2 regions of the Pyramidobacter sp. YE332 genome follow, and region 1 is predicted to be linked to the other one. Evidence: riboswitches for the same ligand, from Rfam matches in the RefSeq annotation. Region 1 holds a riboswitch; the other holds the start of a gene.
What was found. A riboswitch is a leader RNA that binds a small molecule or an ion and turns the genes downstream of it on or off. The one in region 1 is predicted to bind S-adenosylmethionine.

Region 1 (10,516 bases):
TGGCTCCTCGTCAGCGGGCTCTTCGCTCCTTATCTGGAAAAACTCCGCGAAAAAATGGGCGGCGGCGACACGAAATGGCTGGCCGCGATCGGCGGCGCGGCCTCTCTGGGCGTCTTCGGCTATCTGTGCAGCAACGAGATCCGCCGCGGCACGGGCAACATGCTCGCCGCGCTGACCGGAGCCGTGGCGATGGTCTTCCTGGTGAAGTGCGTCGTGCCGAAGCATCCCAAGCTCACCGAATACGCGCTCGGCATCGCCATGCTCTTCGGCATGGCGTGCGCCGTGATCCACGACGTCGTCATGATGTAATCAGGATGGATGAAGGAGGTTTTTTCTATGGATCTGAACGCTCAGTGGAAAAAAGGTTGTATCCGTATCGGTACGCCGACGAATCTTCTCGCCGCCGCCATGAGTTTTTTGCCCGTTTTGTGGCTGTGCAGCGCTTATAACTGCTGGCCCAGCCTCGACGTGGTGCTGAAGGCCTGGGGGCTTGTGGCCGCATCCTTTGGCGCGTTCTATTTCGTCGAACCGATTTCCTATTATTCCGTGATCGGCCTTTCCGGGTCTTATCTCGTGTTCCTTTCCGGCAACATCGGCAACATGCGCGTGCCCTGCGCCGCTCAGGCGCTCGACGCCACGCACACCGAGCCCGGCACGCTCCAGGCCGAAGTGGTCTCGACGCTGGGCATCTGCGGCTCCATCGTCACCAATCTGATCGCCGTCCTCCTGGCCGCGTTCATCGGCGCGTCCGTCGTCGCCGCGCTGCCCAAGGTCGTTTCCGACGCTTTCGTCAAGTACGCGGCCGGCGCGATCTTCGGCGGTACCTTCGGCAACTTCGCGATCAAATATCCCAAGATCGCCGTTTTCGGCCTCGCTATCCCTCTGGCGCTGATCTACTTCGTCAAAACTCCGGCCTACATTACGATCCCCGCGGCGGTCTTCGGCTGCATCGCCATCGCCCGCGCGTTCTACGTGATGGAGAAGAAAGCCTGATTCATCGAAGCTATCCAAAAAAGGTGAGATTCGAACCTCTGTATCGAGTCAGGGCGGGGACGATGCCGTCTTTCGCCCTCTCTTTTATCACATGGATGTCATGGACTGAAAGGAGCTCTTGAATATGTGGGAGAAATGCCAATCGCTTCAAAACGATCTTGTGGCGCTGAGACGCCGGTTCCATCAGATCCCTGAGCTGGGCGAGGATCTTCCCGAAACTCAGGCGCTGCTGTGCGCGGAACTCGACGCGATGGGGATCCCTTACAAGAAGAACGCGCTCGATTCCGGCGTCGTCGCCCTGATCGAAGGCGGCAAGCCCGGCAAGGTCGTGGCCCTGCGCGCCGATATGGACGGTCTGCCTATCGCGGAGGCGACGGGGCTGCCCTTCGCTTCCAGGCACGAGGGACGGATGCATGCCTGCGGCCACGACACGCACATCACGATGCTTCTCGGCGCCGCCAAAGTTCTGAACGAGCACAAAGCCGACCTGAAGGGAACGGTCAAGCTGATCTTCCAGACCGGCGAAGAGACCTGCACCGGCTCTCAGATCATGCTCAAGGAAGGCGTGATGGAAAATCCCCACGTCGACGCCGTGTTCGGCATGCATATCGGCACCATCATCGACCCGAATATCCCCGCGGGGACGGTGATCGTGACGCCCGGTTGCTGCATGGCGTCGTACGACCATTTCATACTGCACGTGACGGGCAAGGGCTGTCACGGATCGACGCCCGAGAAAGGCGTCGATCCGATCGTCGTCGCGTCCAACATCGTGCTGGCTCTGGAGGAGATCATCGCCCGCGAGGTGCCTTCCACCAAGGCGGCGGTCGTCACCATCGGCCGGATCCATGGAGGCATCGCCTACAACGCCATTCCCGGCGAGGTGGAGATCGAGGGGACGACGCGCGCGCTCGAAGAAGAGGTGCGTCAGTATCTTGGCAAACGTATCGGCGAGATCGCCGCAGGCATCGCCACGTCGTACCGCGCCGAGTGCAAGTACGAGATGATCTGGGGCGCGGCCCCGGTGGTGAACGACGACGAAATGGCCAAGTTGGCGGCTGGCGCGGCGGTCAAGGTGCTGGGCGGAGACGGCGTGGTCACTTCCATTCCAGCGCCGAACATGGGCGGCGAGGATTTTGCCTTCTACCTTAGGGAACGTCCCGGCGCTTTTATGTTCCTGTCCTCGTCGAACCACGAAAAGCACACCGACGGCCCGCACCACAACCCCCACTTCGACGTCGACGAAGACGTGTTCTGGAAAGGTTCGGCGGTCTTCGTCTCCATCGTCGAAGATTATCTCGGCAGATAAAACGGCCGCCCCGCGATGGAAAGCAAGGGCCTGTACTACACGCTGCTCTATGTCGGCGTTCTGATCCTTTTCTATTACGCCTTCATTCTGATCCCGGGAAAGAAACGGAAGCGCGCGCACGATGAGATGCAGCGGGGCGTGAAGGCCGGCGACCGCGTCGTGACCATCGGCGGCGTCAAGGGAACGGTGCTCGAGGCCGATGAGGAAACTTTGGTCATTGAAACGGGCGGCAGCCGCATCGAGATTCTTCGCGGCGCTGTGCAGATGGTCTGCAAATAATTTTTGACGTCCCCGGGGGCGTACTGCCCTACGTCGTCGGGAACAAGGTGAGGGAGCTTGCGAGGAGGCGCGGGCTCCCTTTTTGTACGCTTTTATTCGGTTGACAACTTTATGGAGCTGTGTATAATGAACCGGTAAAACTCTTATCAAGAGCGGCTGAGGGACTGGCCCGACGATGCCCGGCAACCTGCCCGTACGGGGAGTGTGGTGCCAAAACCAGAGACCGGAGCGAGAATGCTGCGGGTCGGATGATGAGAGGAGCACACTCGGCTGTTTTTGAGTCTCTCCTCGCGGAGAGGCTCTTTTTTATCTCCCGTGAGAACGGCGATTTCACTTTATGGAGGTACTGCAATGGCGGAAAAAATCCTTATCTCTTCGGAATCGGTCACCGAAGGGCATCCTGACAAGCTGGCCGATCAGATTTCCGACGGCGTGCTCGACGCAATCCTCGCGCAGGACCCGATGAGCCGTGTGGCCTGCGAAACGCTGGTTGCCACAGGGGCGATCATCGTCGCCGGCGAGATCACCACGAAGGCCTACGTAGACATTCCCGGCATCGCCCGCAAAGCGGTGCTCGACGTAGGCTATAACCGTGCCAAATTCGGTTTTGACGGCGAGACCTGCGCCGTGTTCACGCAGATCGACGAGCAGTCCGGCGACATCGCCATGGGCGTTGACAGAGCCATGGAAATCCGCGAGTCGGAGATGGACGACGACCAGATCGATCGTATCGGCGCCGGCGACCAGGGCATGATGATCGGTTACGCGACCGACGAGACGCCCGAATTCCTCCCCATGCCGTTTGCGCTGGCCCAGCGCCTGGCCCGCCGTCTCACGGCCGTGCGCAAGGACGGTACGCTGAATTGCCTGCGTCCCGACGGCAAGACCCAGGTCACGCTGGAATACCGCGACGGCGTTGCCGTCGCGGCTGACACGATTGTGGTGTCGTCGCAGCACAGTCCCATGGTTTCGCTGGAAGAGCTGCGCGACTTGATCACCCGGGACGTCATCGAACCGGTTATGCCCAAAGAATTGATGAAGAATCCTCGCGTCCTCGTCAATCCCACGGGGCGTTTCGTCCTCGGGGGGCCGATGGCCGACACGGGGCTGACGGGACGCAAGATCATCGTTGATACGTACGGCGGCATGGTGCCTCACGGCGGCGGCGCTTTCTCCGGCAAGGACCCGACGAAAGTGGACCGTTCGGGCGCGTATATGGCCCGCTACGCCGCCAAGAACGTCGTCGCGGCCGGCCTGGCCAGGCGTTGTCAGATCCAGGTGGCTTACGCCATCGGCGTGGCTCGTCCCGTTTCGGTGCACGTGGAGACTTTCGGGACTTCTAAACTCAACGAGGAACAGCTGACCGAGCTGGTGCGCGCCAACTTCGATTTCCGTCCCGCGGCGATCATCCGCGATCTGGAGCTGCGCACGCCGCAATATCGCCGTCTGGCCGCCTACGGGCACATGGGGCGTATCGACCTCGAGCCTCTTCCCTGCTGGGAGAAACTTGATCGCGTCGACGCTTTGCGGCGCTGACGCAAAGGGCAGGCCGGCCCTCGCAAAATTTTGCGAGGGCCGGCCTGTGGTCTGGAGATGCTCGTGCGGGAAAGTTGTCCTTTGGGGTTGAATGCTGGTATAATTTTTACGGTCGGAACAAAGGCGTTTTCACGTGCCGGTTGAGAAAAATTTTAATGAGGTGAGATCGATGATCAAACGCTTGTTCGAGTGTCTGGCGCTGGGAATCCTGGCGGTGCTGGGCCTGGCGAAATTGAGGGGGAAAAAGGTCAATCCTCTGGCGCTGCGTGTGCTGCTGGGCATTCTCTGCCTCATGGCGATCCTCGTGGATTCCTCGCTGGTCCTTCTTTACGCGGGAACGTGGCTGCTGTTTTTGCTGGCGGGGGACTTGGGAAGGAAATTCAACGTCAATCTGAACCTTTTTGTGCCTGCGGGGGCGGAAAACGGTAATGCGTCCCTTGAAACGGAGGAAAGTTCCGCGCTGATCCTGCCTGCCGAAGATATCGCGACGGGATCCTTAAAGTTGGCTTTCTTGAAGAAGCCGCTCTCCCTTTTTGCCAGACGGAAGGGTAAAAAATAGATGGTCTCTGCGGAGCCTCTCCTTCCACCCTGCAGGAGCGAAAGGGGAGAGAGGCTCCTCTGATTGCAAAAGAAGACCACCGGCGATGCCGGTGGTCTTCTTTTGCAAAAAAATAAGGCCGTCCGCTGGGGAACGGCCCGATATTTCTTACAGGGAGATTGCTTCAACGGGGCAAGCGCTGACGCAGGAACCGCACTCAACGCACTTGCCTTCATCGACTTTAGACTTGCCGTCCTCAAGAGTGATTGCCTCAACGGGGCAAGCGCCTTCGCACGCGCCGCAGCCGACGCAGACGTCGACATTAACCTTCGCAGCCATTCTGTTGCACCTCCTTCGCTTTTTTGTCATTGACCAAAGTTTACAATAAGTCTTTGATATGCGCAAGAGTTAGCTTTTGTGTCAAATGGAGTAAAGCTAAAAAAATGGGCTATTCCGGTTTGGGATCGCGAGTCAGCAAATTCCGCAAGGCGTCTTCAAGATCGAGGTGCCCGTAAAGTACTTCATGGACTGCGGAAGAGATCGGCATTTCGACGGAGAACTTTTCCGCGAGTTCCTTGACGGCCTTCACGGTATAAGCGCCTTCGGCCACCTGTCCAAGCGCGGCCGCGGCCTCGTTCAGCGTCATTCCGCGGCCGATCATCTCGCCCAGACGGAAGTTGCGCGAATGACGGCTGTAAGCCGTGACCATCAAATCGCCTATGCCGGCGAGGCCGGAAAAAGTCTGGGGACGGCCGCCCAGCGCGACTCCCAAACGGGTAATCTCCGAAAGGCCGCGCGTGACCATCGCCGCCGTGGCGTTGTCGCCCATCTCCAAGCTGTGAAGGAGCCCCGAGGCGATGGCGACGACGTTTTTAACGGCGCCGCCGACTTCCACGCCGGTCACGTCCGGGTTCGTATAAACGCGGAACGTCTCTCTGTTGAGGAGTTTTTGCCAGAGCCTCGCCGATTCCCGATTCAGCGAAGCGGAAACGAGCGCCATCGGCAAGTTGCGGATCACTTCTTCCGCGTGGCTTGGTCCCGAAAGGGCCGTGTAGGCCGCTCCCGGGAAAAATTCTTCCAGCAGCTGGCTTATAAGCTTTAACGAACGTATCTCAACGCCTTTGGCCGCGTTGGCGATTTCGACTTTCGGCGTATAAAAAGGAACGATCTTTTCCAGCGTCGCGCGCAGGAACTGCGTGGGGGTGACGAAAAGCCAGTAATCAGAGAACTCTGCCGCTTCCTGCAGCGCGTGTGCGGCATGGATCAGCGGAGAAAGCTGGAAATCCTGGAGATAAGAAGGATTGTAGCCGTTTGCGTTGATGGCGCGTGCCTGCTCTTCAACGAAACACCAGAGGCACACTTCATGACCGCTGCGGGCGAGGCTTTGCGCTAACGCGGTCCCCCACGTGCCAGCCCCCCAAACCGTGACTGTGGCGTTCATATAATCGCTCCTTTCCTAAGCTTCGTTTTTGATCTTTCCAGCCTTCTTGCGTTCGGTCATATCGAGAATCGTCTTGCGGATGCGCACTTCCTTGGGCGTGGCCTCCACGAGTTCATCGTCTGCGATCCACTCCAACGCACGATCCAGAACGACTGTGCGGGGAACGTCGAGGTGGATCCCCATCTCCTTGGTCGACGAGCGGTAGTTCGTCTGGGCTTTTCTCTTGGTGGGGTTGCAGGGAATGTCGTTGGGGCGGGAATGTTCGCCGATCACTTCGCCGGCGTAGACTTCCGTGCCGGGACTGATGAAGAGCACGCCGCGCTCCTGAAGGTTCTCCAGCTGATAGCTCGTCGCGGTCCCCGTGTCCATGCTGACCATCGAGCCTCGGTTGCGGCTGACGACTTCGCCGCGCCACAGGTCGTAGCCGCGGAAACGCGAAGACATGATGCCGAGGCCGCGCGTGTCCGTCAGGAACGTGTTGCGGTACCCCAGCAACCCGCGGGTGGGAATGTCGAATTCCATGCGGACGATGCCCGTGGAAAGATTGTTCATGCTGACCATTTCGGCCTTGCGCCCCGCCAGTTTCTCGATGACCACGCCCTGGTACGTTTCGGGGACGTCGACGATCAGCTGTTCGATCGGCTCGAGAAGATGCCCCGACTCGTCGGTCTTGGTGATGACTTCGGGGCGGGAAACGCAGAGTTCCGAGCCTTCGCGGATCATCTGTTCCACCAGAATGGCCATCTGCAGCTCGCCGCGCCCGGAAACCTTCAGGCCGTCGGGGCGCCCCAGATCTTCGACTCTCAGGGCGACGTTCGTCTGGCATTCGCGCTCGAGCCGTCCCTTGAGCTGGCGCAGCGTCAGCGGCGTGCCGTCGCGTCCGGCAAAGGGGCTGTTGTTGACGAGGAAGAACATGGAAACCGTCGGCTCCTCGATGTCGAGCGGGTGGAGCGTTTCGCCGTTCAGCGCTTCGGAGGCCATCGTATCGCCGATGCTGATCGACTTGGGACCGGAAAGCCAGACGATGTCGCCGGCGAAAACTTCGTCGACCTCCACGCGTTCAAGGCCGCGCGTGACCCAGAGGTGCACGGCTTTCTCCTGATTGGAGGAAACCGTCTCCCAGCCTTTTTTGCGGTCGTTTTCGTCGATCCATTTGGTGCGGCTGTGGACGAACGGGTCGTTCTTGTGCAGCGTCCCCGCGACGACGCGGCCGCAGGCGATCTGTCCGACATAATCGTTCCAGGCCAGCGTGCTGACCTGCATGAGAAATGGTTTGTCGGCGGTGGCGGGAGGCGGCGGAACCCTGTCGACGATGGTCTGAAACAAGGCATCCATCCCTTCATGGGCATCCTTTTCGAGATTGCGCACCAGCCACCCGGCCAGTCCCGAACCGTAAAGCACGGGAAAATCGGCCTGCTCGTCCGTAGCGCCGAGTTCGAGAAACAGATCGAAAGTCTTCTCGAGCGCTTGGTAAGGCGTCGCTGCGGGACGATCCACCTTGTTGATGATGACGATCGGTTTCAGCCCCATGGCCAGCGCGCGGGAAAGGACGTAACGCGTCTGAGGCATCGGCCCTTCGTTGGCGTCGACCAGAAGGAGAACGCTGTCGACCATCGAGAGGACGCGCTCTACCTCGCCGGAAAAATCGGCGTGCCCGGGCGTGTCGATGATGTTGATCAGGTATTCGTTCCATTCGACGGTGCAATGTTTGGACGTGATCGTGATGCCGCGCTCGCGCTCGAGTTCGCCGCTGTCCATGACACGCTCCGCGATCTGTGCGTTTTCACGGAACGTGTGAGCGCCGCGGAAAATGGAGTCGATCAGCGTGGTCTTGCCGTGGTCGATGTGAGCCACGATCGCCAAATTTCGGATTTTGTCTACTGAATACATGAGAATGCTCCTTACTTTGCCGGATTGCTGCCGCTGAAAGATGTCTTTCAAAAAAGAAATGATACAGCAGATCCCTCTAAAGTACAAGTTGGGGCTCCCGGCAAAAATCAAAGAGGAACGCAGATGTTGCTCTGCATCCCTCTGTCACTTGGCTTAGCGAAATTCGGTCATAATGTAGTAGAGCACGATAAGCAGGGAGAAACCGCAGACGAAGTCGAACGCCGCTTTTCCCGGACGGCCGGCGCGCCGAAAGGAAAAACCCAGCCAGAAAAATGCCAGGGCACAGAGACAAAGGATCAACGGCGCTATCGTAGAAGTGAACATGTGCATGGTCTCCTTTTCTAAAAGCCGGACGGAGAATGGGTGCCGCCGTTTTGAGGAGCGAGGAGTTCGTAGAGTTCGTTTCCCTCGTGGCGTGCCGGCGCGGCTTCGTTTTCATTCTCCGCGTGCTTTTTCTTTTTATCCAGTTTTATCGAGATCCCCAGGCCGACGCCGCCGTGAGAAGGGCGAATTCTCGCGCTCTCGGCCTCGATTCCCAAAAGGCCGAGCGGTGCCTGCACGGCATTCAAAGTCGCTTCGTCGATGTCCTTTATCGTCTTGCCGGCGTTATCGACAAGTTTTTGGATCCCCGGGGAAAACTTGATCCCGCTCTGCTGCTCCTTGTCCTCAAGAAGATCGTGGGACTTCTCTTCGCGCACGAATCCCGTCTCGACTTTGCCGTGGGCGTTGCCGACGCCCTTAAAGCGAGGAAGCTGCGCAGGCCCCGCGGAAGAGCGGCGATGGTTCTGATCCTCCGCTGCCGGCGCCGGGACCTGCGGAACCGTTGTGGCCGTGACGCTGGCGTCTGGGACGGCGAACGCCGCAGAGAGCGAAGAACAGACGAGAAAAAGTGCGCCGGCCGCAACAAAGGATTTTCTGGCCGTGAAAGCCAAAAGGATCACCTCCCGATACTCGAAAGCTCCTGTTCAGTTTCAGTCAATTTTAGCATAAAGAAAAGCCGACGGCGCGCCGTCGGCTTTTACTCGTCGAAAAGACTTTTGCTCGAGAAAGACGGATCACTCGTGAGATTCATGCCCAGTTTGCGGAAACCGCTCTCGTCGCCCGGCGTCGGGATGTGCGAAAGGTGACATTCCCGGTTCCTCAGATGGCGCAGCTGTTCCACCGCGGCGGCGGCGGCGGGGTTGGAAGTGGCGCTGATGCTGAGGGCGAGCAAGGTTTCCTCGAGATCGAGGGCCAGCTTGTTCTCGCCGAAAATCTCTTTCTTGAAGTACGAAAGGGACTGGAGGATGTTGTGCGGCAGCAAGTCGATATCGTCGGGAATGTGAGCGAGGATCTTGGCTGCGTTCAGCACGGCGCTGGAAGAGGAATGGAGCAGCGGAGAATTCTTTCCCGTCACGATCGCGCCGTCGGCCAGTTCGATGGCCGCTCCGGTGAAGATGCCGCCGTCGCCTTTGCCGCGTGCCTGGCCTTCCTTGACGGCCTCCCGCGCCGGGATCACCACGCGGCGGTATTCGGGGAGAAGATCCAGCTCTTTCATGATCAGGCTGATGCGCTGCAGGCAATTTTTGTCCGCCTGACCGAGCGCGACCTCGCAGGAAGTGCGGAAATAGCGGCGAATGATCTCCTGACAGGAGGCTTCGCGCACGGCGCCGTCGTCGACGATCCCCCAGGCGATCCGGTTGACGCCCATATCCGTGGGGGATTTGTAGCCCGCGTCGCCGCCGGTGATACGGCAGAGGATCCGCTGGAGGATGGGGAAGGCTTCCAGATCGCGATTGTAGTTCACGGTCTTTCGGTCGTAGGCTTCGAGATGAAAATGGTCGATCAGATTGACGTCGCCGAGGTCGGCGGTCGCCGCCTCGTAGGCCAGATTCAGCGGATGCTTGAGCGGCAGGTTCCAGACGGGGAAGCTCTCGTATTTCGAATAGCCCGAATGGATGCCCCGTTTGTAATCGTGATAGATCTGTGAAAGGCACGTCGCCAGTTTGCCGCTGCCGGGGCCCGGCGCGGTGACGACGACGATCGGTTTGGTGGTGGGGATGTAGTCGTTGCGTCCGTACCCGTCTTCGCTGACGATGGTGTCCACGTCGGTGGGATAGCCTTTGGTGGCATAGTGCGTATAAACGGCGATGCCGCGGTTCTCCAGACGCCGGCGGAAGTTCTGGACGGTCGGCTGGCCTTCGAAACGGGTGATCACCACGCCGGCCACGTGCAGGCCGCGCTGCGTGAATTCGTCGATCAGGCGGAGGACTTCGGAATCGTACGTGGTGCCGAAGTCGGCGCGGATTTTTTTGCGCTCGACGTCTCCCGAATAGAGGCAGATGATGACTTCCGCCTCGTCGCGAAAACTCTCCAGCAGGCGCATCTTCACGTTGGGATCGAAGCCGGGAAGGCAGCGCGCCGCGTGATAGTCGAAAATAAGCTTGCCGCCGAATTCAAGGTAGAGTTTTTGCCCGTTTTGCCTGACCCGTTCCGCGATGGCCGCGGTTTGCTCCTTCAGGTATTTTTCGTTGTCGAAGCCGATTTGAGA
Region 2 (10,516 bases), 1.1 Mb from region 1:
GGCTTTTCATGAGAAACGGGGGGAACGAATGAATCTGAGCACTTTGTTCCAGATCATGGGCGGCGTCGGGCTGTTTCTGTACGGCATCAAACTGATGGGCGACGCCCTGCAGGACTTGACGGGCGACCGCATGCGCACGCTCATCGCGTCGCTGACGAGTACGCCGCTGAAAGGCGCGCTGGTCGGCACGCTGGTGACGATGGTGATCCAGTCGAGCGCCGCCACGACGATCATGTCGGTGAGCTTCGTGCAGGCGGGGATGATGACGCTGAAACAGGCGCTCGGCGTGATCATGGGAGCCAACATCGGCACCACCGTCACGGCGCAGCTGGTCGCTTTCAACATGAAAGAGCTGGCGCTGCCGCTGCTGGGCATCGGCATGCTGTTGGCGGTGTTCGGCCATTCCAAAAAGCGCCGCTACGTCGGCAACGGCATCTTCGGCTTCGGCCTGCTTTTCATCGGCATGAACACGATGGAGCACGCGCTCGGCTTTCTCGCCGCCAACAAACAGTTTTTCCTCAGCTTCGCCTCTCGGCCGCTGCTCTGCGTGGCTGCCGGTACGCTGCTGACCATGGCCGTGCAGTCAAGTTCGGCCACCGTCGGCCTGACGATCGCCATGGCCGTGCAGGGACTGCTGCCGCTCCAGTCGGCCATCGCCATCCTGCTGGGCGACAATCTTGGCACGACGATCACCGCCGTCATCGCCGCACTGGGATCGAGCCGCTCGGCCAAGCAGGCGGCGGCGGGACACGTGCTCTTCAATCTGCTCGGCGTGGCCATCTTCCTGCCGCTGCTTGTCCCTTACTCGGCGCTGATCTCGCACACGTCCGGGAATATCGCCCGTCAGCTGGCCAACGCCCATACGCTCTTCAACGTCGTCAACACCATGTTCCAGCTGCCCTTTGTGAGCCTGCTCGCCCGGCTAATCCAGAAACTGCTTCCGGTCAGGGATGAAAAAGTTTACACCGGCGCCCGTTATCTGAACGAGAGCCTGCTGAACACGTCGCCGGCCGCCGCGCTTACGGCGGTGCGCAATGAACTGCTGAACATGGGCGGCATGGCGCTGGAAATGCTCGACCTGGTAAAGCAGGCCTTCGCCGCTAAGGACCCGTCCGCCGCAGCCAAGCTGAACCAAGTGGAGGACGGCCTCAACGACCTGACGCGGCGCGTCGCCTCTTTCGCCGCTAAGCTCTGGCAGCGCCACATCTCCGATCATCTTTCCTCGCTGCTCGAATCTCTCGTCAACGGCTCCAGCGACATCGAGCGCATCGGCGACCATGCCCAGAACATGATGGAGCTTTACGAATACCTTCAGGACCACAATCTCGAATTTTCGCCGTCGGCCGTCCAGGAGTTTTCCGCCATGATGGCTCTGGTCCGCGAGATGGTGCAGAAGGCGCTCGAAGCCCTGCGCGCGGAGAACGTCGAACTGGCCCGCGAGGTGTCGGTGACGATGGAAGACCGGGTCGACGCCATGGAGAAGCAACTGCGGCACATGCACATGCAGCGCCTCAACGACGGGACCTGTACGCCCTCGTCCGGCGTACTCTTCATCGACCTGGTCAGCAACATGGAGCGCATCGGCGACCACGCCACCAACGTCGCGGAAATCATTCTGGAAACGTCCGGTCTGCAGGCACGCCGGGAAACGGGCAAAAAGTTCGAGCTGTGACGAGCGCGGGGAGACGCGCGCGTCGCCGCGAGGACGTCCCAAAAAGCAACCGGCTGAACGTCTACCGCGCCGCTTCGTGGTGTAGCTTTTTGACTCAAACGACGAACGAGTTGCCTTCCAACTCGTTCGTCGTTTTTTATCGGGAGTTAGTGTGAAATTGCCCTCGGAATGTAACAAAGTCAAACTTTCAATGCAGGATATTATTCGGCTGCTCTGGCGTTGATCAGCGTACGGCGTTCGCGTTTGATGGAGCCGTCGGGCTGGCGCCAGAATACGCCGATACCGAGGTAGATGATGGCGATCGCGACGAACGGGCAGAGCCAATTCAAGAGGGCATAAGGAGCGTAATCGAGCGTGGCGACGCCGAGGACGCCCGCCGCGTAACCGGCGCAGACGTTCCATGGGATCAGCACGGAAGTCAGCGTGCCGCAGTCTTCCAGCGAACGGGAAAGCATGCGGGGTGCGAGCCCGCTCTCCGCGAATTTTTCCTTGAACATGCGCCCGGGGATGATGATGGAAAGATACTGGCTGCCTGTCAGCAGATTGCCGATAAAACAGGAGGCGATCGTCGTGGCGATCAGGCCGCCGGCACGGCGCACGCCGCGAGTGATGGCGCTGAGCAGAACGCGCAGGAAACCGCCCGCTTCAAGAAAACCTCCCATGGCCATCGCGGCGATAGCCAGCTCGACGGACCACATCATCGGGAACATGCCGCCGCGCCCCACAAGACGAGAGATCATGGCGGACACGTCCTTGGCCAGTTCGGGCGCAAGCGTGATCCCCCTTTCGGCCAGGAGCCCGGCAACGGCCGTCATGTCAGCGGCGCCGGCGACCTGAGCCGTCAGCTGAGGTTTGTAGCCGCTCTGCCCAAGGGACCAGATCTCGCCGATGGAAACGCCCTGGGTAAAGGCCATGATGACGGACACGAGAATACCGAGGCAGATGCCGGGCATGGCGGGGACTCTCAGCGCCGAAGCGACGATAACCACAAGCGGCGGCACGACGCAGAGCCAGCTCACGTTGAACTCGGCGGCGATCATGGTCTGGATGGCCTTGATGCGCTCGGCATCCAGCGTCTGACCGGCAAAACCGCGCCCCCAGAAGATGTACACGGCGAAGCAGATCAGCAGTGTCGGCAGAGTGGTCCAGAGCATGGCGCGGATGTGATCGAACAGGTCGTTTCCGGCCACGGCCGGAGCCAGATTCGTGGTATCCGAAAGGGGCGACATTTTGTCGCCGAAGTAGGCTCCCGAGACCACGCAGCCGGCGGTCATGGCGGCGGGGACGCCCAACCCGTTGCCGATGCCCATCAGCGCGACGCCGATCGTTGCCTCGGTGGACCACGAAGAACCGGTGCAGAGAGCGATGATCGAACAGATCACCATGGTGGCCAGCGGGAAGTACGCGGGGCTGAGGATGTCCAGACCGTGATAGATCAGGCCGGGGATGATGCCGGCACGCATCCAGATGCCAATGAGAATGCCGACGAGCATCAAGATCATGCACGAGGGCAGCGAGGCCATAATGCTGTTCAGCGCCGCCTGCATGACGTCGTCGTATTTCAGCTTCAGCCACCAGCAGTCGACCAGAGCCACTACCATGGCCAGCATGGCGATGGGCACGTGCACGTCGACGCCGTATTTCAGCGTTGCCAGCGAGACGACGGCCGTGATCAGGGCGATCAGCAGAAGCGCCGCTCCCAGCGTCGCTTCGCGTTTTGTTTCGTGCGGAACTCTCTTTTCTTCTTCCAACATCGTTGTTTCCTCCTTCACGATTTCAAATTCGCATACGAGCGTCTCGCGGATGCCCGGTAAAACACCCCGTTAACCGAGCCGTAGCGCGGCTTTCAGCCTCTGCGCCGGAGCGGATGTTCCACGTGGAACATCCGCTCCGGCGCAAAAATTTTCAGCGCGACCAAACCTTTCTTCCCTCCAGATACGTGGCCAGATGCGTCGTGCGGCGCAGTTCCATGGCAGGCTTTTCAAAAGGATTGCCGTCGGTCACGGTGAAGTCGGTGCGATAGCCGGGATGGATGCGACCGAACTCGTTTCCTCTGCCGACGGCGCGCCACGGATTGATCGTATAGGCCGTCAGGGCTTCGTCCAGCGTCAGCGTCTGCGAGGGATCGTACTTGAGCGGCGAGCCGTCGTCGTCGCAGCGGCACACTGCATTCCAGATGCCGATCCACATGTTCTCCAGTTCCATCGGCGCGTCGGTGCTGCCCACGACAAGCAACCCCGTGTCCCAGAGCGCGCGGAAGGGATACGCGTCGAGGGCGCGCTGCGCGCCGAGGCGCAACGGCGCCATGACGCGATCGGTGTAGCATTGACAAGGCTGCAGGTCGAGCACGACGCCAAGGCGGGCGAGTCGTTCGCGCAGGTCTTTGGGACAGCAGATCACGTGCACGAAGCGATACGGCAGTCGCGGCCGTCCCTCTTCCCCGATGACGCGTTCCACGGCGCCGGCGGCCTGTTCGACGGCCGCGTCGCCGATCATGTGCGCCTGCACCTGAATGCCGCGGCGGTGAGCCGCGCGGATCAGCCGATCAAGCTCTTCGTCGGTGTGATTGGGTACGCCGCGGCTCCCGGGCATGTCGTCGAAGGGCTCGCGCATGGCGCAGGTGTGTCCGCCCAGCGTGCCGTCCATGAAGATCTTCAGGCCGCCGTACATGATCTGATCGTTGCCGATGCCGGAGCGGAAGGTGAACTCCGGCAGCCGGTCGTGATAGCAGATCACGCGCACGGGCAGTTTGCCCCGCTCGTACAGATTCTGCCAGGTGAAGATTTCCTCGCCGAGAGCGTATTTGGGCGCGTCGCAGGCATGCCCGCACGTGACGCCCCGAGAGGCCATGCACAGCGCGGCTTCCTCCATCGCGTCCGTAAGCTTTTGCGGCGTCTCGTATTCCGCTGCCACCGCTTCGATGATGGGAGCTGCGCCGCCTTCGGTCATGACGCCGGTGACTTCGCCCCTTTCGTCGCTCAGCACGTAAGGATCGGCGCTGTTCCACAGGCCGCTTTCCTTCATGGCGCGGGTGTTGGCGATGTGGCGATGGCCGCAGTAACGGCTCATCACGACGGGATGGTCGAAGTTGAAAGAGTCAAGCCATTCCCGCGTCGGCGGCGTCGTGTCGGCCCAGGCCATCTCGTTGAAGTTAATGGCGCGGATCCATGCGCCGGGCTTGAGCTGCGCCGCTTTTTTGCGAAGCATCTCGCCGGCTTCCGCAAGAGATTTGACCGACAGCAGGTCGACGTAGAGACGTTGACGGGCAAAAGCGGTCAGATGCAGATGCCCGTCGCTCATGCCGGGCATGACCATGTTGGCGCCATAATCCTCCACGTCTGCGCCGGGACAGGCAGCGCGAGCGCTGGCCCAATCGCCCACGTAAACGAAACGACCGTTCTCGACTGCCGTCGCCTCGGCCCAAGGGCGGTCTTTGCATCCCGTCCAGATCTTGCCGCGAATCACAAGGCTTTTCATATTCTGCGCCCCGCCTTTCCTTCGATTTTCTGTTTTGGTCCTGCAGAAAACGCATACGAATTTCAGCCGACATCACATAAGCAATCGACGCAAAATTCTGTCTCGTCGGATATTTATTATAATTCAGTATTGTATACGTCTTTGCGTTTTTTCATCTGCCCAAAATCACTCATTTGTTCCCATCCGATGAGACAAAATTACAGCAATAAAATGCAAAAATCGTATTTTGCAAAAATTTAGCTGCGATATATCTCGAAAAATCCGCACAGAAACGGCTCGCGGCGATGTGGTGTATAATTGTGAAGATCGTTCCGACAGCGACGGGAGTCAACGGCCGACCGTCCATTCAGCCCAGCTTGCAGGAGGCTCTGAAAATGAAAGAACCGGAAGCTTACGCCCCGACTGCCGCGGATTTCGTCTACCGACATCTGCGCGCCCAGATCTTCGCCAAAAAGCGCCAGCCCGGCGACCGGCTCACCGAGGAGGCGATCGCCCAGGAGCTCGACGTCAGCCGCACGCCCGTGCGCGAGGCGATCCGCCGCCTCACCGCCGAGGGATTGGCGACGCTGATCCCCAACGCCGGCGCCCGTCTGGCCAATCCGACCAAGAAAGAAATCATGGATACCTACGAGCTGCGCGAATATTTGGAGTGTCTGGCGGCGCGCAAGGCGGCTCTCAACATCACGGGCGCGCAGGCGAACACGCTTCAGCAGACGATCGACGAAGAAGAGCAGATTTTCGCCGCCCGCAATTTCGAGGCCTATCTCGACGTGAACAACCGTTTTCACCGCACGCTGGCGGAGTGTTCCGGCAACGCCGTGCTGGCGGAGTTCGTCGGCAATCTGCTGGCGCGCACCTGCGTGTACATGATCTTTTACGATTCGTTCTTCGACATGAGCACCAACCCCAGTCTCGACGAGCACCGCGCCCTGCTCAAGGCGCTGCTGGCGCACGACTCCGACAAGGCGGAGCAGCTCATGAAAGTCCATTTGATGCTGTCGGCCACGTCGCTGAAAAGCAACGAAGGACTGCGCGTTCGCAGCGAATAAACGTAGACCGCCATGAAGAGGACGCGCTACCTTGGAAGGATCGCTCAACCGGTTTTATCGTCTCCGTTAACAGAGTTACCGTTATCTAAACATCAAAGATACAGTTCCGTCGAAAATATGCTATGCTGAACGTACGCAGCTGGAGCCGCAAGGAGAAGAGCCGTAGAAATGCTCGTTCAGGATGCGACGCCTGATCCAAATGGAAGGGAGCGATTTTCATGAGACTGACGTTTTTGGGACATGCCTGTTTTGATCTGTGCGACGGAAAATACCACGTGCTCACCGATCCCTATCTGAGTGGCAACGACCTTGCCGCCGCGAGAGCCGGCGAAGTTCCCGCCGACTTCATCCTCGTCAGCCACTGTCACGGCGACCATCTCGGCGACACGCTGGACATCGCCCGGCGCACGGGGGCGACGGTGGTCGGCGTGGCCGAGCTGCGCGGCATGCTGACGGAGGCGGGGCTGAAAAACTGTCTCGGCAACATCGGCGGCTGGGGGCCGATGCCGTTCGGGCGCGTCAAGCTGCTTCAGGCGATCCACGGCAGCGGCCTGCCGGGAGCGCTGGCCTGCGGCTTTCTGATCGAGATGGGCGGCAAAAAAGTTTATTTCGCCGGCGACACGGCTTTTTACGGCGACATGGCGCTGCTGGCCGAGGAAAAACTGGACGCGGCGCTGCTGCCGATCGGCGATTTCTACACGATGGGGCCGGACGACGCGGCCCGCGCGGCCCGCGCCATCGGCGCGAAGATCACCGTGCCCATGCATTACGACACGTTCCCGGCCATCAGGCAGGATCCGCAGGCGTTCAAGGCGCTCTGCGAGCCGGCCAGCAGGGTCGCGGTGCTGCGGCCCGGCGAATCTCTCGAGCTGTAAACTCTTCCGCGAAAACGTTCTGTCGGCCGGATCCGCGGCGCTCTCTTGCGCTTCGCGGAAGATTGTGTTATCATACCCGTCAATCAAACAGCGCAACTTTTATCAAGAGTCAGGGGAGAGAGTCAGCTCGATGATCCTGCACCAACCTGCCCGCACGGGGAAAGGTGGTCCTGCTGACAGCGATGAGGGGAAGCCTCAAAGAGGGATTTGAGCCGCCTTGCCATCGCAGGGCGGCTTTTTCGTTCTTCCCGGCACGACGCGCGCTTTTCAGGAAGGTGAAATCATGATCCAGCTCCGCGGCATCAAAAAAATCTATCGCGCGCCCGACGGCCGTTCCGTCGAGGCGCTGTCGGGCATCGACCTGGACATCGCCGACGGCGAGATCTTCGGCATCATCGGCCTCTCGGGCGCGGGCAAATCGACGCTGCTGCGCACGATCAACCGCCTCGAAGAACCCAGCGGCGGACAGGTCGCCATCGACGGGCAGGAGATCACGGCGCTCGACGCGGGCGGACTGCGGCTGGCGCGGCGCAAGATCGGCATGATCTTTCAGCACTTCAACCTGCTGGCCTCGCGAACGGTGGCGGGCAACATCGCCTTTCCGCTGGAACTGGAAGGCTGGAAGCCGAAAGACATCAAAGACCGCGTCGCCGAAATGCTCGACGTCGTCGAGCTTTCCGACAAGGCCGGCAGTTACCCGTCGCAGCTTTCTGGCGGGCAGAAGCAGCGCGTCGCCATCGCCCGCGCGCTGGCGAACCGGCCGCACGTGCTGCTCTCCGACGAGGCCACCAGCGCTCTCGATCCCCGCACCACCAAATCGATCCTCGGCCTGCTGGCCGGCATCAACCGTCTCATGGGGCTGACGATCGTCGTCGTCACCCACGAGATGAACGTCATCCGCGAGATCTGCTCGCGCGTGGCCATCATCGAGTCGGGGCGCATCGTCGAGCAGGGAACGGTGAAAGAAATATTCCTGAACCCGCGCTCGAAAACGGCGCGCGAGTTCCTCGCCAAACTGCCGCGCACCGGCTACGACGAAGGCGCGGGACTGCCCCGCGAGAGCGGCAAGCCGGTGGCGGTGCTGACCTTCGACGGCTCGGCGGCGGAAGCGCCCCTGATCTCGCAGACGATCAAGGCCACGGGGGCCGACGTCAACATTCTCGCCGGCGCTATCGACAGCCTCTACGTGTCGCGCGTCGGCACCCTCACGGTGCAGTTCGGCGGCGCGCCGCAGGTGATCGCCGCGGCGATGGACATGATCCGCGCCCATAACGTGCAGGTGGAGGTGGTCTGGAATGGCTAAAATCTTCGACCTATTGGCCGGACCGACGCTGCAGACGCTCTACATGGTCGGCCTGTCGAGTCTGTTCGCGATCCTGCTGGGGCTGCCGCTGGGCATCGCCCTCACGCTGACCGAAAAGGGCGGCCTGTGCGAAAGCCGCTTTGCCGGCAAAGCGCTCGACGTCTTCGTCAACGTCTTTCGCTCCTTCCCGTTCATCATCCTCATGATCATCCTCTTCCCGCTCTCGCGGCTGATCGTGGGCACCACCATCGGCACCACGGCCGCCATCGTGCCGCTGTCGATCTCGGCCGCGCCGTTCGTGGGGCGCGTCGTGCAGAGCGCCCTCAAGGAAGTGGACCGCGGCGTGATCGAAGCCGCGCAGGCCATGGGCGCCGACGTCAGGACCATCGTCCTGAAAGTGATGATTCCCGAAGCGCTGCCCTCGCTGGCCGCGGGCGCGACGCTGACGGTCATCGCCATCGTCGGCAGCTCCGCCATGGCCGGGGCCATCGGCGGCGGCGGGCTGGGCGACGTGGCCATCCGCTACGGCTTCCACCGCTTCCGCAGCGACGTGCTGATCGCCGCCGTCGTCGTTATTATCGCCATTGTTCAAGGGATCCAATGGCTCGGTAATAAAATCGTCCGGAATCTGAGCCGGAATCGATAATTTATTTTTCGGGAGGTTTTGCTGCAATGAAAAAAATCTGTGTTCTCGCTCTTACCGTTTCTCTGTGCTTCGCCGGCGCGTCCTTCGCCGGCACGCTGCGCGTCGGCGCCACGCCCACGCCTCACGCCGAGATCCTCGCCCAGGTCAGGGACGACCTCAAAGCCCAGGGCGTCGACCTGCAGATCGTGGAGTTCACCGACTACGTCACGCCCAACCTGGCGCTCAGCGACGGCGAACTCGACGCCAACTACTTCCAGCACCTGCCCTACCTGCAGAGCTTCTGCAAAGACCGCGGCCTCGATCTGGCCTCCGCCGCCACCATCCACGTAGAACCCATGGGGCTGTTCTCGAAGAAGTTCGCCACGCTCGAAGGGCTCAAAGACGGCGCGCTCATCGCCGTCCCCAACGATCCCACCAACTGCGGGCGCGCCCTGCTGCTGCTCCAGTCCGCCGGACTGATCAGGCTGGCGGCGGACAGCGGTCTCACCGCCACCGAGCTGGACGTCGAAGAGAACAAACACGGCTTCAAGTTCCGTTCGCTCGAGGCGGCCCAGCTGCCGCGCTCGCTCGACGACGTGGACGCGGCCGTGATCAACGGCAACTACGCACTGCCCGCCGGTTTCAACCCCGCCAAGGACGCCCTGCTCGTCGAAGGCGCCGATTCGCCCTACGCCAACGTCATCGCCGTCAAGGCCGGCAACGAGAACAACGCCGACGTGCAGGCGCTGATCAAAGCCCTGCAGAGCGACAAAGTTTCCAAGTACATCCTCGGCGCCTACGCCGGCGGCGTACTGCCCGCGTTCGGCGGCCCCGCCAAGTAGAAAAAAGGCAAACTGTTTTTTCGGCCATGCTGTTCCGCATCTTGCAGATCGGCATGGCTGCTTGTTTTCCGCCGCCTCAGCGCAAAAATGTTCCACGTGGAACATTTTTGAAAAAGCGCCCGCGACAGTCTGCCGTACTGCGCTGATGATGGAATACGAGGCGCGGCGTTTTCAATGACGCCTTTTCATTGAAAATCGGTATCACAGAATCGAGCGGCAGTATTAAAGAGAGACGCGCCGAGTGCGGCGCGTCTCCTTTTATGGGGGGGACAAAACGCGTCCGGCATGGGAAGTTATGGAGATCTTCTCCATCCACAACTTTTATTTTAAGAGTTTAAAATAAAATCTTGCCTCTGACCCTTCATCACGTCACTTGAATCAAATAAGACAAAGCACATCATGTTTCTCTCGGAGAAGAAGGGAATGGGGATCTGATTCGTCAGAAATAAAAGTCTCAAATTCAGTTTTCATCGCGTCACGCCGCAACTATAATTTATTCTGTATGCACGGAGCGTTTTCCCGTCTCATGGAATGAGGCATTTTGGCTCAAAACTATCATTTCTTAATTTTATTATTTTTTATAGCAATTTTTCCTTGCGCGCCGCTTGGTAATCTGATCGCTCCATGATAGAATTAAATTAGTTAATCACAAAGAAATACTTTCAAGGCTGTC

Region 2: it holds a riboswitch for S-adenosylmethionine, as region 1 does, so the genes downstream of both, RAH42_RS01225 (ATP-binding cassette domain-containing protein) here and metK (methionine adenosyltransferase) in region 1, are expected to answer to the same signal.

The regions. Positions count from the first base shown of each region.
Region 1 covers NZ_CP133038.1:1,304,731-1,315,246, reverse strand. The annotation lists gene RAH42_RS06155 (DUF5058 family protein) at 1-309, shown strand, start outside; gene RAH42_RS06150 (hypothetical protein) at 337-993, shown strand; gene RAH42_RS06145 (M20 family metallopeptidase) at 1,118-2,302, shown strand; gene yajC (preprotein translocase subunit YajC) at 2,318-2,581, shown strand; SAM riboswitch class I at 2,722-2,839, shown strand; gene metK (methionine adenosyltransferase) at 2,933-4,117, shown strand; gene RAH42_RS06130 (hypothetical protein) at 4,287-4,676, shown strand; gene RAH42_RS06125 (4Fe-4S binding protein) at 4,824-4,994, opposite strand; gene RAH42_RS06120 (NAD(P)H-dependent glycerol-3-phosphate dehydrogenase) at 5,104-6,096, opposite strand; gene typA (translational GTPase TypA) at 6,112-7,986, opposite strand; gene RAH42_RS06110 (hypothetical protein) at 8,011-8,331, shown strand; gene RAH42_RS06105 (hypothetical protein) at 8,328-8,918, opposite strand; gene RAH42_RS06100 (DUF1846 domain-containing protein) at 9,005-10,516, opposite strand, start outside.
Region 2 covers NZ_CP133038.1:247,551-258,066, forward strand. The annotation lists gene RAH42_RS01200 (Na/Pi cotransporter family protein) at 29-1,672, shown strand; gene nhaC (Na+/H+ antiporter NhaC) at 1,873-3,426, opposite strand; gene RAH42_RS01210 (amidohydrolase) at 3,578-5,149, opposite strand; gene RAH42_RS01215 (GntR family transcriptional regulator) at 5,524-6,198, shown strand; gene RAH42_RS01220 (metal-dependent hydrolase) at 6,417-7,073, shown strand; SAM riboswitch class I at 7,170-7,262, shown strand; gene RAH42_RS01225 (ATP-binding cassette domain-containing protein) at 7,357-8,376, shown strand; gene RAH42_RS01230 (methionine ABC transporter permease) at 8,369-9,022, shown strand; gene RAH42_RS01235 (MetQ/NlpA family ABC transporter substrate-binding protein) at 9,049-9,843, shown strand.